Regions from separate parts of the Corallincola platygyrae genome, predicted to be linked through region 3. Evidence: predicted binding sites of a transcription regulator. Region 3 holds the regulator's gene; each other region holds the start of a gene.
What was found. Region 3 encodes sigma-54, which starts transcription at its own class of promoters, with help from an activator protein. Its sites were predicted from a motif close to GTTGGCACGNNNNTNGNNT; they were not measured.
Positions count from the first base shown of each region.

Region 1: a site for sigma-54 is predicted at 1,058-1,076, ahead of ABEA14_RS06900 (PEP-CTERM sorting domain-containing protein). Genes of this name have one in related genera too.
Region 2: a site for sigma-54 is predicted at 2,216-2,234, ahead of ABEA14_RS02135 (flagellar basal body rod protein FlgF). Genes of this name have one in related genera too.
Region 4: a site for sigma-54 is predicted at 1,297-1,315, ahead of fliE (flagellar hook-basal body complex protein FliE). Genes of this name have one in related genera too.

Region 1 covers NZ_BAABLI010000008.1:276,354-279,602, forward strand. Annotated here, with positions in the region: gene ABEA14_RS06895 (S9 family peptidase) at 1-853, opposite strand, end outside; gene ABEA14_RS06900 (PEP-CTERM sorting domain-containing protein) at 1,120-1,848, shown strand; gene dnaB (replicative DNA helicase) at 2,321-3,249, shown strand, end outside.
Region 2 covers NZ_BAABLI010000004.1:332,038-335,286, reverse strand. Annotated here, with positions in the region: gene flgH (flagellar basal body L-ring protein FlgH) at 1-581, opposite strand, end outside; gene flgG (flagellar basal-body rod protein FlgG) at 598-1,386, opposite strand; gene ABEA14_RS02135 (flagellar basal body rod protein FlgF) at 1,413-2,174, opposite strand; gene flgE (flagellar hook protein FlgE) at 2,348-3,249, opposite strand, start outside.
Region 3 covers NZ_BAABLI010000029.1:7,807-11,055, forward strand. Annotated here, with positions in the region: gene ptsN (PTS IIA-like nitrogen regulatory protein PtsN) at 1-295, opposite strand, end outside; gene hpf (ribosome hibernation promoting factor) at 303-590, opposite strand; gene ABEA14_RS16675 (RNA polymerase factor sigma-54) at 619-2,124, opposite strand; gene lptB (LPS export ABC transporter ATP-binding protein) at 2,215-2,940, opposite strand; gene lptA (lipopolysaccharide transport periplasmic protein LptA) at 2,943-3,249, opposite strand, start outside.
Region 4 covers NZ_BAABLI010000004.1:359,050-362,298, forward strand. Annotated here, with positions in the region: gene ABEA14_RS02245 (sigma-54-dependent transcriptional regulator) at 1-1,193, shown strand, start outside; gene fliE (flagellar hook-basal body complex protein FliE) at 1,368-1,694, shown strand; gene fliF (flagellar basal-body MS-ring/collar protein FliF) at 1,725-3,249, shown strand, end outside.

The DNA of each region.
Region 1 (3,249 bases), on a different contig from region 3:
AATTCGGCATGATGTCGCCATCTGGGCGCTCCTGTTTTTCACGCAACACGATGATAAGTCGGTCGCCGGCTGGAGACAGGCTGGTTTCTATCACCTCTTTGCCTTCGCCCAAATAAACGGGCGCTACCGCCATAGTGGGATCATCGGCCAAACGAGCCTGTTTCTCGGCATCTTTTTCTGCCGCTCTTTGTTGTTTCAGTGCGACATAAGCGATCAGCTTGTGCTGTTCGCGAGCAATATGGTCTTCAGGCTCTGGCACTGCCTCTGGGGCTTCGCTTAGTTGCAAGTCGGTCAGTTGCTGAATCTGACCTGAGGAGAGAGACACGGTGAAATAGTTAAAACCGCGTTTGAATGCCAATAACTCGTTGCTTAGCCACAGTGGGGAAGCATCCTGGTTGCTGGTTTGTGTCAGGACGCGAACGGTATCGTCTTTAACACTGCGCAGTAAGATGTTTCCTTGCCAGCTATAGGCAACATTAAGGTTATCTGGACTTAACTCGCCTGCAGCTTTGCCGAATCGGTATTCATCTGCAAGGGAGACTACATCGCCGTTGCCGCTGCCAGCAACAGCACGTTTAACCAGTTGGTACTGTTCTTTGCCGACAACCTTTTGTTGGTAGAAAAGGTGACTGCCATCATCGCTCCAAAACGGCGCTAAAGGCGCGTTACCCATCCAATCGGGGTGAGCCATGATCTTTTCCAATGTCAGTGTTTCACTTGGTTTAAGCGTATCGACAGCGGGAGGAGTGATCTTCTTGGGGGCTGTGTACTGGAGCTGAGCATCAGACTCCGGTGTTGTTGATGCGCAGGCAGTAATTGCCAGGCTCAACCCTAAAATAAGGCCCTTTTTCATGCTGGAATCCTAAGGTTTTTATTATCTTCTCTGGAGGAGTCGGCGTATCACCGTTGCGGCAGTATACCTCAGCACGGGCATTGGCTCACCTGGTGAAGTCAGGGGATGGGTTTATATTGAAAGTTAGTGTTTGCTTATTTTACGGTTTCTTCCAATGGCTCCTTGAGTGTGAAGTTAACACATTGAATATATGAGCTTTGTGAAATTGGCTTGTGATATGCATCACTCAAATTAGGTATGGGCGTTTGTATTTATAACGGAGAAGAATGATGAGAGCAGCTGTATCACTTTCTGCCGTATTCGCCATCCTGTTGTCTGGGCATTCTGTTGCTGCTTTAGTGGATTGCGATACGTATGTGACTGCTTCAAACGAAGTCTGTCTTGATTATGATGATTTTGGATTTACTACCACGGACGATGCGGTTCCGCCTTCAACTCTGGACCTGTTGATAACAGATAACAGTGATGTGGATGACACTTGGCTGTTTCATTTCAATACCAGCGGTGATGATGATGGTGCCTTTTTAGCCCTTGGTTTTGATCTCGACATCGATGCTACATGGAAGAGCGCATTGCAGGATGCCGGCCGCTGGATGGTGTATGATCACTCGGTACCTGTAATGGTTAGCTTCGATCAGGAAGACGACACCAATGCATCAGCATTTGAGGCCAACGCGAACCTTAATGGTTTGCCAACCGATACCTTAACTGACGGTACATTCGATTCACTGATCGCTTTGGACAAACATGACGATCTGTTCGATATGCTGGTTAAGTTTGATGTTTCTGGCTTAGATGCTGAGCTTACAGATATCAATGCGTTTGGATTGCGTATGCAACGAACCGGTGATGACGAGGAACGTAGCTTCAAAGGCATTGCTGGTGGTTTTGAAATTACGACGACTCGTATTGTGCCTGAGCCAGGACCTTTAGCCTTGTTTGGATTATTGGTTGCTGGTTTTGGTTGGCTGGTGTGGCGACGTCACCAAAGCTAAAAGAGAAACTGAGCGGCTAGATTTAACGCGCCCCCTGTGGGCGCGTTTTTATGTACAGGAAGTACGGTATGTCGCGGGTGCATGGATGCACAGGAGCGACGATGTACAGGAGGTACGGCCGAAAATTGCTCCTGCATTTTCGGCATTTCCGCCATCCATGGCGGTCGTATGCCTGACGCGGGTGCACGGTACCCAATACACTTCGTGGGGCATGCAAATGCACTAGAGCGATGATACCCACTACGCTTCGCGGGGCACGCTGTGTACAGGAAGTACGGCCGAAAATTACTCCTGCATTTTCGCCATTTCCGCCATCCATGGCGGTCGTATGCCTGACGCGGGCGCATGGTATCGAATACACTCCTCTCCAAATAAAATCGATTTATTGGATCTAGTTTAGGTTTAGCTGCTTTATTCGATGGGCGGTATTAGCGATAATAACCGACCCTCGTTAATCAGGTTTTAAGTTCAGATGGCGTCTACACCCAGCTCATCCTTTAAGGGTAACTTTAAGAAAGACTTTAAGCGCGACCGAGACCAGTTGGTTGAAGCGCTGAAAGTACCACCGCACTCTATTGAAGCGGAGCAGTCGGTGCTGGGTGGCTTGATGCTGGATAACGAAGCCTGGGACCGTGTTGCTGAACGTGTGGGTCACAACGACTTCTATCAACGCTCACATCGTTTGATTTTTGAAGCGATGGCGCGGCTGATTGAAAGCGGCCAGCCTATTGACCTGTTGACCGTTTCAGAAACCCTGGAAAACGAAAACCAGCTCGATGATGCTGGCGGCTTTGCCTATCTCGGTGAGATGGCGAAAAACACCCCCAGTGCCGCCAATATCAATGCCTATGCTGAAATTGTGCGTGAGCGTGCGGTTGTTCGCGAGATGATCAGCGTGGCTAATGAGATCGCTGAAGCGGGTTTTGATACCGAAGGGCGTGACAGTGCTGAGCTGCTCAATATGGCGGAATCAAAAGTCTTCGCCATTGCCGAACGTCGTGCCAGTAAAGGGGATGAAGGGCCTCAGGACCTGAACTCCATCTTGGGTAAAACGGTTTCCAAAATTGAAGACCTGTTCCGCAATCCAACGGACGGTATCACTGGTGTATCTTCCGGCTTTTCCGATCTGGATAAGATGACCAGCGGTTTGCAGGGCAGTGACCTGATTATTGTTGCAGCCCGTCCATCAATGGGTAAAACCACCTTTGCCATGAACCTGTGTGAAAATGCAGCGTTGAGACAGGATAAACCTGTGCTCATCTTCTCATTGGAGATGCCTGCTGAGCAGATCATGATGCGTATGTTGGCCTCACTCAGTCGTGTCGACCAGACCCGCGTGCGTACTGGCCAGTTGCAGGATGAAGACTGGGCTCGTATCTCCTCCACCATGGGCATGATGAT
Region 2 (3,249 bases), on a different contig from region 3:
ATACGCGCATTTGCCACCTTGGTAGATGCGATATTGTTGTCAGCAGTGACATCTTCAGGACGAATAATGCCGGTTAGACGAATGTACTCATCCCCCTGATTAATCGTGATCCACTTTTCACCGCGAACGACCAGATGGCCATTAGCCAGAACCTGAACCACACTGACTGAGATTGCACCCAATAAAGAGTTGTTCTGGTTAACCTTGGACTCACCTTCAAACTCAGTGGTGTTATCAATGCCGACGTCCAGGGTATTGCCACCAATGGTTACCGGTCGGCCAAACATAGTAGGTGCCAGATATTCAACAGAGGTCTCTTTATCGAGCTCACTCTTGGCGCCCTTGTTGGCCTTGGTGTTTTCAACCAGATTGACGGTGATAATGTCGCCAATACGGCGCGCTTTGATATCCGAATAGAGATTCTGTGCTGTCACATCCTGAAACATGGAACCTGTCAGCACCATTTGGGCTTCAGGCATTTCAGGTATGAGGGGCGCATAGTATGGGTCATCCGGCTGCACCTGATAGACAGAGCCACACCCTGTCAGTCCGAGCAACACTAGTGGTAAGAGCTTTTTCATAACGTTACCCACCCACTTAAAGGTTCTGGTTGATGTAAGACATCATCTGGTCAACCGCCGAAATTACCTTAGAGTTCATTTCGTACACCCGCTGACTTTCGATGAGGTTTACCAACTCTTCAGTTACGTTAACGTTGGATGTCTCCAGCATGCCCTGACGAATAGAGCCAAAACCATCCAGGCTGGGAGTTCCTTCAGTTGCTGCGCCACTGGACCCAGTTTCGAGATATAGGTTTTCGCCGATCGGCTCCAGGCCGCTAGGGTTAACAAAATCAACGATAGTGACATTGCCTACGACGACGTTGTCAGTGCTGCCGGGCTGGCGAACAGATACCTCTCCATCGACTGAAACCGTCATGGATTGTGCATCTGGCGGCAGCGTGATGGCTGGCTGCAGCTCGTAACCAGCACCGTTGGTCACCATCTGGCCGTCTTCATTCAACGTGAACTGGCCATTTCGGGTGTAGGCGATATTGCCATCAGGCAACAGGATCTGGAAAAAGCCACGTCCCTGAATGGTCCAATCCATCGAGTTATCAGTGGTCAGTAGGTTACCCTGGGTATGAATCTTCTGAGTCGCTGTAACCTTAGCGCCTGCGCCAAGCATCAAACCGGTAGGCAATTCGGTATTTGCCGACGATAAGCCACCGGGTTGATTAATAGTTTGATAAAGCAGGTCCTCAAAAATCGCACGGCTTTTTTTGAAGCCAACAGTGCTGGCGTTCGCCAGGTTGTTGGAGATCACTGAGATATCGGTCTGCTGGGCATCGAGGCCTGTTTTACTGATCCAAAGTGCGGGATTCATAATGCTAACTCCTTACTCTTCAGTGATTAGCCAAGACGCAACAGCTGATCGCCAGAACGGTCGATATCTTCTGCTGTTCGCATCATCTTAATTTGCATTTCAAATTGGCGTTGAAGACTGATCATTGTGGTCATCTCGCTGACCGCATTGACGTTACTTCCTTCAAGAACACCACTCATTAACTTGACGTCGATATCTGCTGGCGCAATGGTGGAACCCAACGGACCAGGCTCTTTCAGCCGGAACAGACCATCCAAACCTTTATCCAGGTTGGCGTTGTCTGGACGAACTAATTTAATTCTGCCTACCGCTGCTATCGCGTTTGGTGGTGCGCCTTGCGGCAGAACCGATACCGTGCCATCACCACCCACTTCGATCTTTGCATAGGGCTGAGGTACGAAGATGGGGGCGCCGTCATCACCGATCAGCGCACGCCCCATGCCGTTCTCGATCATACCTTCGGGTGTAATTCTCAGATCTCCCGCTCGGGTATAGGCCTCTTGGCCTTCAGCATCTTGAACCGCCAGCCAGCCATCGCCCTTCACGGCGACATCAAGAGAGCGGTCGGTGGTCATCAAAGATCCGATCCGATAACTGGAGGCAGGATTCTCTGTCATGGCAAAAACCCTGGTCGGCATCCCTTCACCAAACGCTTGCATGGCTCTGGATTGCTCGAGGTCTGCTTTAAAACCCGTAGTCTTAGCATTCGCCAAATTATTGGCATGAACACCTAAGGCCTGAAAATTCTGCTTAGCGCCGCTCATGGCGAGGTACATCATGCGGTCCATAGGAACCTCAGCGTCAAAATAAATACTATCTGACGTTGAATTTGCAATTGGTGTGCCAGAACTTTAAGCGTTTGATATGTAGGCAGTAAAAAGGTAGGGAAGAGAACTGCCAAAAGTAAAAGGCAAAAAAATGCCGCTCATATTGAGCGGCAAAAGAGACCGGCTTAGATCAACTATCGGATCTGAAGAATGGTCTGGGTGATAGTGTTATTAACTTCCAATGAGCGGGAGTTGGCCTGATAGTTCCGCTGACCCGTAATAAGGTCTACCAGCTCGGTAGTCAGGTTCACGTTAGACTGCTCCAGCGTACCCGACAGAATACGACCGAAAGAACCCTGATCTGCCTCACCGGCAATGGGATCACCAGAACTCTGCGATACTGCCCAGGAAGTATTACCCACAGGCGATAAACCTTGTTCATTGGCTACACGCACGACAGCAACTTTACCAAGAGGCTGGGTTGTGCCGTTACTGTAGGTAGCATTTACCAAGCCGTCAGTACCAATGTCGACGGAAGTTAGGCGGCCTACCGTAATACCATCCTGTGACAATGCCTGAACCTCAAACGCCGCAGCAAACTGAGTGGGGTTATTGTAGTTAAGCGTGATCGCCTGGTTGACGTCCGCACCATTCATATTCACACCGGCACCTGCTGGTGGCGCAACACCTAATGGTAATGTAGTAACCGGGTTGCCACCGTTAACAGACGCCACAGTACCATCGGCATTAAAGTTCATATAGACGCCAGACTGACCATTGGCACCCACCGGTTGTGTTGTCGGTGCAGGTGGCGCCACAATATCTACAGGTACAGCACCGGTATCATCGGTTACCGTAGTAAACATGGCCCATTGGTTAGCGGCGTTAACATCTTTCACGTAATAGGTGGTTTGGACATAACTCTGTCCCAATGAGTCGTAAATAGTCAGTGACGTCGCATTGTTATAGGTCGTATTGTCTGTTGGGTCGAAGTTTGCTGGATCCAGTGGCACCTCACTCGCAGGCAAGTTCAACGTGATATCCACATTCTGTGTCGCCTGGGGCTGACCGGCTGAAGATGGGATCTGTAAAGGGA
Region 3 (3,249 bases):
GGTCTACTGGTTGATTGTCGATGGCATCAAAGGCAATAGGCTCATCGCACTGCAACAAGACTGCAACAGCTTTACTGGCATTTGAGATCCGCCCATGAGGAATAGCAATACCATTTCCAATACCTGTACTGCCCTTTTTCTCTCTATCCAGAATGCTTTCAAAGATCATTTTGCAGCCGTGATCCGGCAGGTGCTTGGCAGCCAGTTCGCTGGCCATCTCAAGCACTCGTTTTTTGCTTGAACCGTGGACTGCACTTCGAGTGCAGTCCAGGCTGAGAATGGATGATATATCCATAGTGTAATTAGTGCGCGTTTAGCTTTTCTTTATGTTTAATTACTTGTCGATCGAGTTTATCGACCAACGCGTCGATTGCGGCATACATATCTGAATGCTCTGCGTTAGCAAATATCTCACCACCATTTAGGTGCAGTTTTGCTTCTGCTTTTTGCGTTAACTTCTCAACGTTGAGGATAACGTAAACGTTATTGATGTGGTCGAAATGGCGCTCTAGCTTAGTGAACTTTTCATTCACATAGTTTCGGAGTGAATCAGTAACTTCGACATGATGGCCGGTAAGATTGATTTGCATAGACCTCATCCTTTTATTGGTGAGCTTTTTACAGCAAGCTCTTTCGCTGATTTGACGGTGGGATAGACAAGGACTCCCGATACTTGGCGATCGTTCGTCTTGCTACCTGAATTCCCTGGTCTGCCAGTAGGTCAGCAATTTTGCTATCTGACAAAGGCTTGCTGGGGATTTCAGCCGCCACTAGTTTCTTGATCAGTGCTCGAATAGCTGTTGAGGAGCATTCTCCACCCCCTTCAGTACTGACGTGGCTGGAGAAGAAATATTTAAGCTCGAAGATACCTCTGGGGGTATGCATATACTTTTGTGTGGTCACACGGGATATGGTTGATTCATGCATATCAACCGCTTGAGCGATATCGTTAAGCACCATTGGCTTCATCGCTTCATCGCCGTATTCAAAGAAATCCCGTTGAAACTGAACAATGCAGTTTGCCACTTTCATCAGCGTATCATTGCGGCTTTCCAGGCTCTTGATGAACCATTTTGCTTCCTGCAGATGAGAGCGAATGTACTGGCTGTCTGCTGAATTCTTCACCGTGCGGCTCATGGCAGCATATTGCTGATTTACTTTGAGTTTAGGTACGGCATCAGGGTTGAGCTCTACAACCCAGCGACCGCTTTTTTTGGTCACCGATACGTCTGGAATCACGTATTGTTCTTCGCCACTGATCACCGCACTGCCTGGGCGAGGATTAAGTGACTGGATCAAGCGGAGAACTTCGCGTAACTGGTCTTCCTTGAGCTTGCTTTTACGCATCAACTGGCGATAGTCACGGCTGGCGAGTAGCTCGATATGATTGCCCAGAACCTGCTTACATTCTTTCAACCAAGGTGTATCTTCTGCAAATTGGTTGACCTGCACCAGCAGGCACTCTTGCAGTGAGCGAGCGCCAACGCCGATCGGGTCAAACAACTGAATACGTTTGATTACAGCTTCAACTTCATCCAGCTCAACCGCTTCTTCATCTTGTCCGAGCGCGGTAAGAATGTCTTCTGCTGACACAGTCAGATAGCCGGATTCGTCGATGGCATCAATGATGGCGGTGGCGATTGCACGGTCTACGTCACTGAATGGAGTCAGTTGCATCTGCCACTCGAGGTGGCTTTGCAGTGAATCTGTTGTCTCGCCCTGATAGCTGAACTCACTATCGTCGCCGTAGGAGGCTCCGGAAACTGGCGCTGCAGAGAGGTGATCATCCCAGGTGCTGTCTACTGGAAGTTCGTCAGATATCTGCTCTTTGTTGAGTGCTTCCGACGTTTCAACCGCAGCAGCATCATGTTCGTCTTGGAAACCATCGTTGCTGTCAGCTGATGCCGTTTCAGCTTTTTGAGGAAGATCTTGAGCCTCGCCGTTGACAGGCTGCTCAGCTACGTCGCTTTGTTCTGTCTGTTCCAGAAGCGGATTATTGTCGAGCGCATCCTGAACTTCCTGCTGGAGGTCCAGAGTCGATAATTGCAACAGCCGAATTGCCTGTTGCAATTGCGGCGTCATGGTAAGTTGCTGGCCTAAACGTAACTGTAATGACGGTTTCATTTACTTCCGTGACAATAAAAAAACGCACTTGCTTACAACGGACGTGGAGTTCGAGTGAGAGACTAAAAAATGCGTCACCCGTTAATTAAACTATAGCTGGAATTGCTCGCCGAGATACACGTCACGTACCTTTTGATCCGATAATACATCTTCCGGCTTGCCTTTGGCTATCAACTCTCCGTGGCTAACGATGTAAGCGTACTCACATACATCCAGAGTCTCTCTCACATTGTGATCAGTAATCAAGACACCAAGACCTCGATCGCGTAAGTGTTCAATGATTTTCTTGATATCGGTTACAGATATTGGATCTACTCCTGCAAAAGGTTCATCCAATAAAACGAACTGAGGCTCTGCAGCCAGTGCTCTTGCTATCTCAACTCGTCGACGCTCACCGCCCGACAGAGACATTCCTAAGCTGTCACGAATGTGAGTAATGCTGAACTCTTCAAGCAGCTGCTCCAGTATTTCCAGTCGTTGGACCCGGCTCAGTTCAGCGCGGGTTTGCAACACGGCCATAATGTTGTCGGATACAGACAGCTTGCGAAAGATGGAGGATTCCTGTGGTAGGTAACCAATCCCCTTGCGTGCGCGAACGTGCATGGGGGATAGAGTGACATCTTCATCATTGATTGTGATGCGCCCTTTATCATTTGGTACCAGGCCAACCACCATATAAAAGGTGGTTGTTTTGCCCGCCCCGTTGGGGCCCAACAAGCCGACAATTTGGCCCTTGTTTAACGCCAAAGAGACATCTTTCACCACTTGGCGCCCTTTATAGCTTTTTGCCAGATGGTTGGCGGTGAGGGTTGCCATGACTATTCGGTATCCTCTTCTTCATCTTTCTGACCCAACTGCTGTTGCAGCTGTTCGGGTAAAAAGATGGTTGTGACGCGGTCACCTTCCTGTTTGCCGCTTTCAGCCACCAGTTTTTGCTTGGCGATGTCGTAACGTATCAGCTCTCCTTGCACCACACTGTCCTGTTGAGTCAGGGTCGCGCCACCGGTAAGAATTAACGTCTTGTCCGCCAAGCGGTAGCGTATCTCTTTTGCTTCTGCTGTCATGGTGCGACCATTTTCCAGCAGTTGACTGAATTTTGCGGGTTCGCCTGCGGCGATCAAAACT
Region 4 (3,249 bases), on a different contig from region 3:
CGGGTATGAGTGGATTACAGCTACTCAGGTCTATCCGCAGCAAATTACCGCAATTGCCAGTACTGATGATGACAGCTTATGCCACGGTGGATGCCGCTGTGACGGCGATGCGCGAAGGTGCCAACGATTATCTGGCAAAACCTTTTGCCCCTGAAGTGCTTTTAAACCTGGTCAGCCGCTATGCACCGACGGAAGGTAAAGAGCGCTATTCCCCCGTGGTCGGAGACCCGGCCAGTGAGCAGCTATTAGCTTTGGCAGCCAAGGTCGCGGCCTCAGAAGCGAATGTGATGGTGCTTGGTCCCAGCGGTTCAGGTAAAGAAGTGCTGGCGCGCTATATTCATGACAACTCGCCTCGGGCAGACGGCCCCTTTATTGCCATTAACTGTGCTGCCATCCCTGAAAATATGCTCGAAGCAACACTGTTTGGTTATGAGAAGGGCGCATTTACCGGCGCATTACAAGCGTGCCCTGGCAAGTTCGAACAGGCGCAGAACGGAACCATTTTACTTGACGAGATCACCGAAATGGATCTGGGTCTGCAGGCTAAATTACTGAGGGTCCTGCAGGAACGTGAAGTGGAGCGGTTAGGTAGTCGCAAGACCATCAGTTTGAATGTGCGCGTTTTGGCAACCAGTAACCGCGAGTTAAAACAAACCGTTACTGAGGGCAAGTTCAGGGAAGACCTTTACTATCGATTGAATGTATTTCCGCTTACCTGGAAGCCGCTGAACCAGCGCCCGGGAGATATCATTCCATTAGCTGAACATCTACTGGCGCGGCATAGTCAGCTTTCTGGCACCGCTGTACCTGAGCTGACAGCAGCAGCGAAACACCGGTTGCAGATGCATGCCTGGCCGGGGAATGTCAGGGAGTTGGATAACGTCATTCAGCGTGCCTTAATCCTTCAGTGCGAAGGGCGAGTGGATGCGACCGATCTGATTATTGAAGATGAGATGCAGATGCCTGTAACTGAGCCATTAGTGTCGACCCACGTTGAAGAAACAACCGCAGCAGATGACGGTGATGGTTTAGGCGGTGAGCTTAAAATGCAAGAGAATCAAATTATTCTGCAAACACTGGCGTCCTGTCAGGGGCGTCGGAAAGATGTCGCTGAGAAGCTGGGGATCAGCCCTCGCACCCTAAGATACAAGCTGGCGAGAATGCGTGAAATGGGCATCGAAGTGCCAGCGTAACAAGTTCTTAGCATATTTGATGGCGGGCAATTTGCCCGCTTTTCAATTGGTTAACAAAACAAACTCCATTATTTCTCTTCTACTTTCTTGCCAATGTAAATAACTTGGCAAGCTCTTTGCAGTTTATGTTCCCAAGAGCGAAAAATTGACGCGAAATGCGTTGGGAGCATTCAGATGCAAGTTAAAGCACACGACCTATACAGCGAAATGCAGGCGATGATGCGCCAGGCCCAGGGAACCGAAATGCGTCCCGATGCCGTGGCTACTAATAACGCTGGAGATAAGTTCGGTGGTTTACTCAAAAACGCAATCGACGGCGTCAATGATCTGCAGTCACAGACTGGACAGTTGAGAACAGCCTTCGAAATGGGTGATCGCAGTGTCAGTCTGGGCGATGTAATGATTGCTTCGCAGAAATCGAGTGTTGCTTTTCAAGCTACGGTCCAGGTTCGGAACAAGCTTGTAGAGGCCTACAAAGAGATTATGAACATGCCGGTTTAACCCGCTGTTCATTGGTACGGAGATTAGATTGTGGCTGAAGCAACCCCGAATACAGAATTGATGGTCCCTCAAGATGGGGCGGATACAGGAACGCAGGCGGATACCGAAGAGAAGAAGTCGTCGGTGCTTTCGCATTTAGGCAGTGTTGATGTCTTGCGACAAATAACCATTATCTTGGCGCTCGCCATCAGCTTGGCGATTGGTGTGTTTGTATTGATCTGGGCGCAAGACCCGGAGATGCGTCCTCTGCCAAGGATGGAAAGTGATGAATTGCTGCAGACACTGGATTTCTTCGACCAGAACCAGATCAACTATCGCCTTGACCGTGACACCATTTTCATTCCCGCTACCGAATACCAAGACATTAAGTTGAAGTTGGCCCGTGCTGGCCTGGGTGCTGAACCTGCCAATGGTACGGACATCCTGATGCAGGATATGGGTTTTGGTGTAAGCCAACGCCTGGAGCGTGAACGTCTCAAGCACAGTCGTGAACAGCAACTGGCTCGCACCATTGAAGATCTCCGCAATGTTAAGCGTGCTCGCGTGTTGCTCGCTATCCCTCAGCAGTCTGTATTCGCGCGTCGTGAAAAGAGCCCCAGTGCCACGGTGGTTGTGACTGTGGGCCGTGGCTCAACCTTGAGTCGCGAAGAAGTCGATTCAATCGTTGATATCGTTTCCTCTGCGGTCAACGGCATGGAGCCAACACGAGTGACCGTGACTGATGCCAGTGGTCGCCTGCTTAACTCGGGTTCACAGGATGCGTTGTCTGCCAGGTCTCGTAAAGAGTTTGATCTGGAGCGCCAGCGTGAATCTGAATACCTGAACAAAATCGACTCGATCCTAATTCCCGTTGTGGGCTTAGGTAATTACACCGCTCAGGTAGATGTCACCATGGACTTTACCTCCGTAGAGCAGACTCAGCGTCGATTCAATCCCGACCTGCCTGCGCTGCGCAGTGAAATGACCATCGAAGAAAACTCTGTAGGCAGTGCCATCGGTGGTATCCCAGGTGCGCTTACCAATCAACCACCTGCGCAGGCAGATATTCCTGAAGTTGCTGGTGGTGGCGCTGCTGGTGGTGGCGGGACCCCAGGTCGTAGCCATCGTGAAGCAACGCGTAACTACGAGCTGGATACGACTTTGAGTCATACCCGTCAGCAGGTAGGTGTGGTGCGCCGAGTGAGTGTATCTGTTGCTGTTAACTATAAAAACGTACCAAACGCAGAAACTGAGGGTACCGACCTTGTGCCTCGTTCTCAGCAGGAGCTGTCAAACCTCCGTCGCTTATTGCAAGGTGGTCTGGGCTTCAATGTACAGCGCGGTGACACGCTGGAAGTAGTCACTATTCCGTTCGTTAAAGAGGATGAACTGGCTGACATCTCTGTGCCTATCTACGAACAACCTATGTTCTGGACTGGTATGCGCATGATCACCGGTATTCTGAGTGTGCTTATCCTGGTACTGCTGGTAGTGCGTCCAATGCTGCGTAAGCTGACAGCGAAAGAGGATGATACAGCAGATGAAGATAGAGCATTGCTCGACGGCGCTGTTGCCC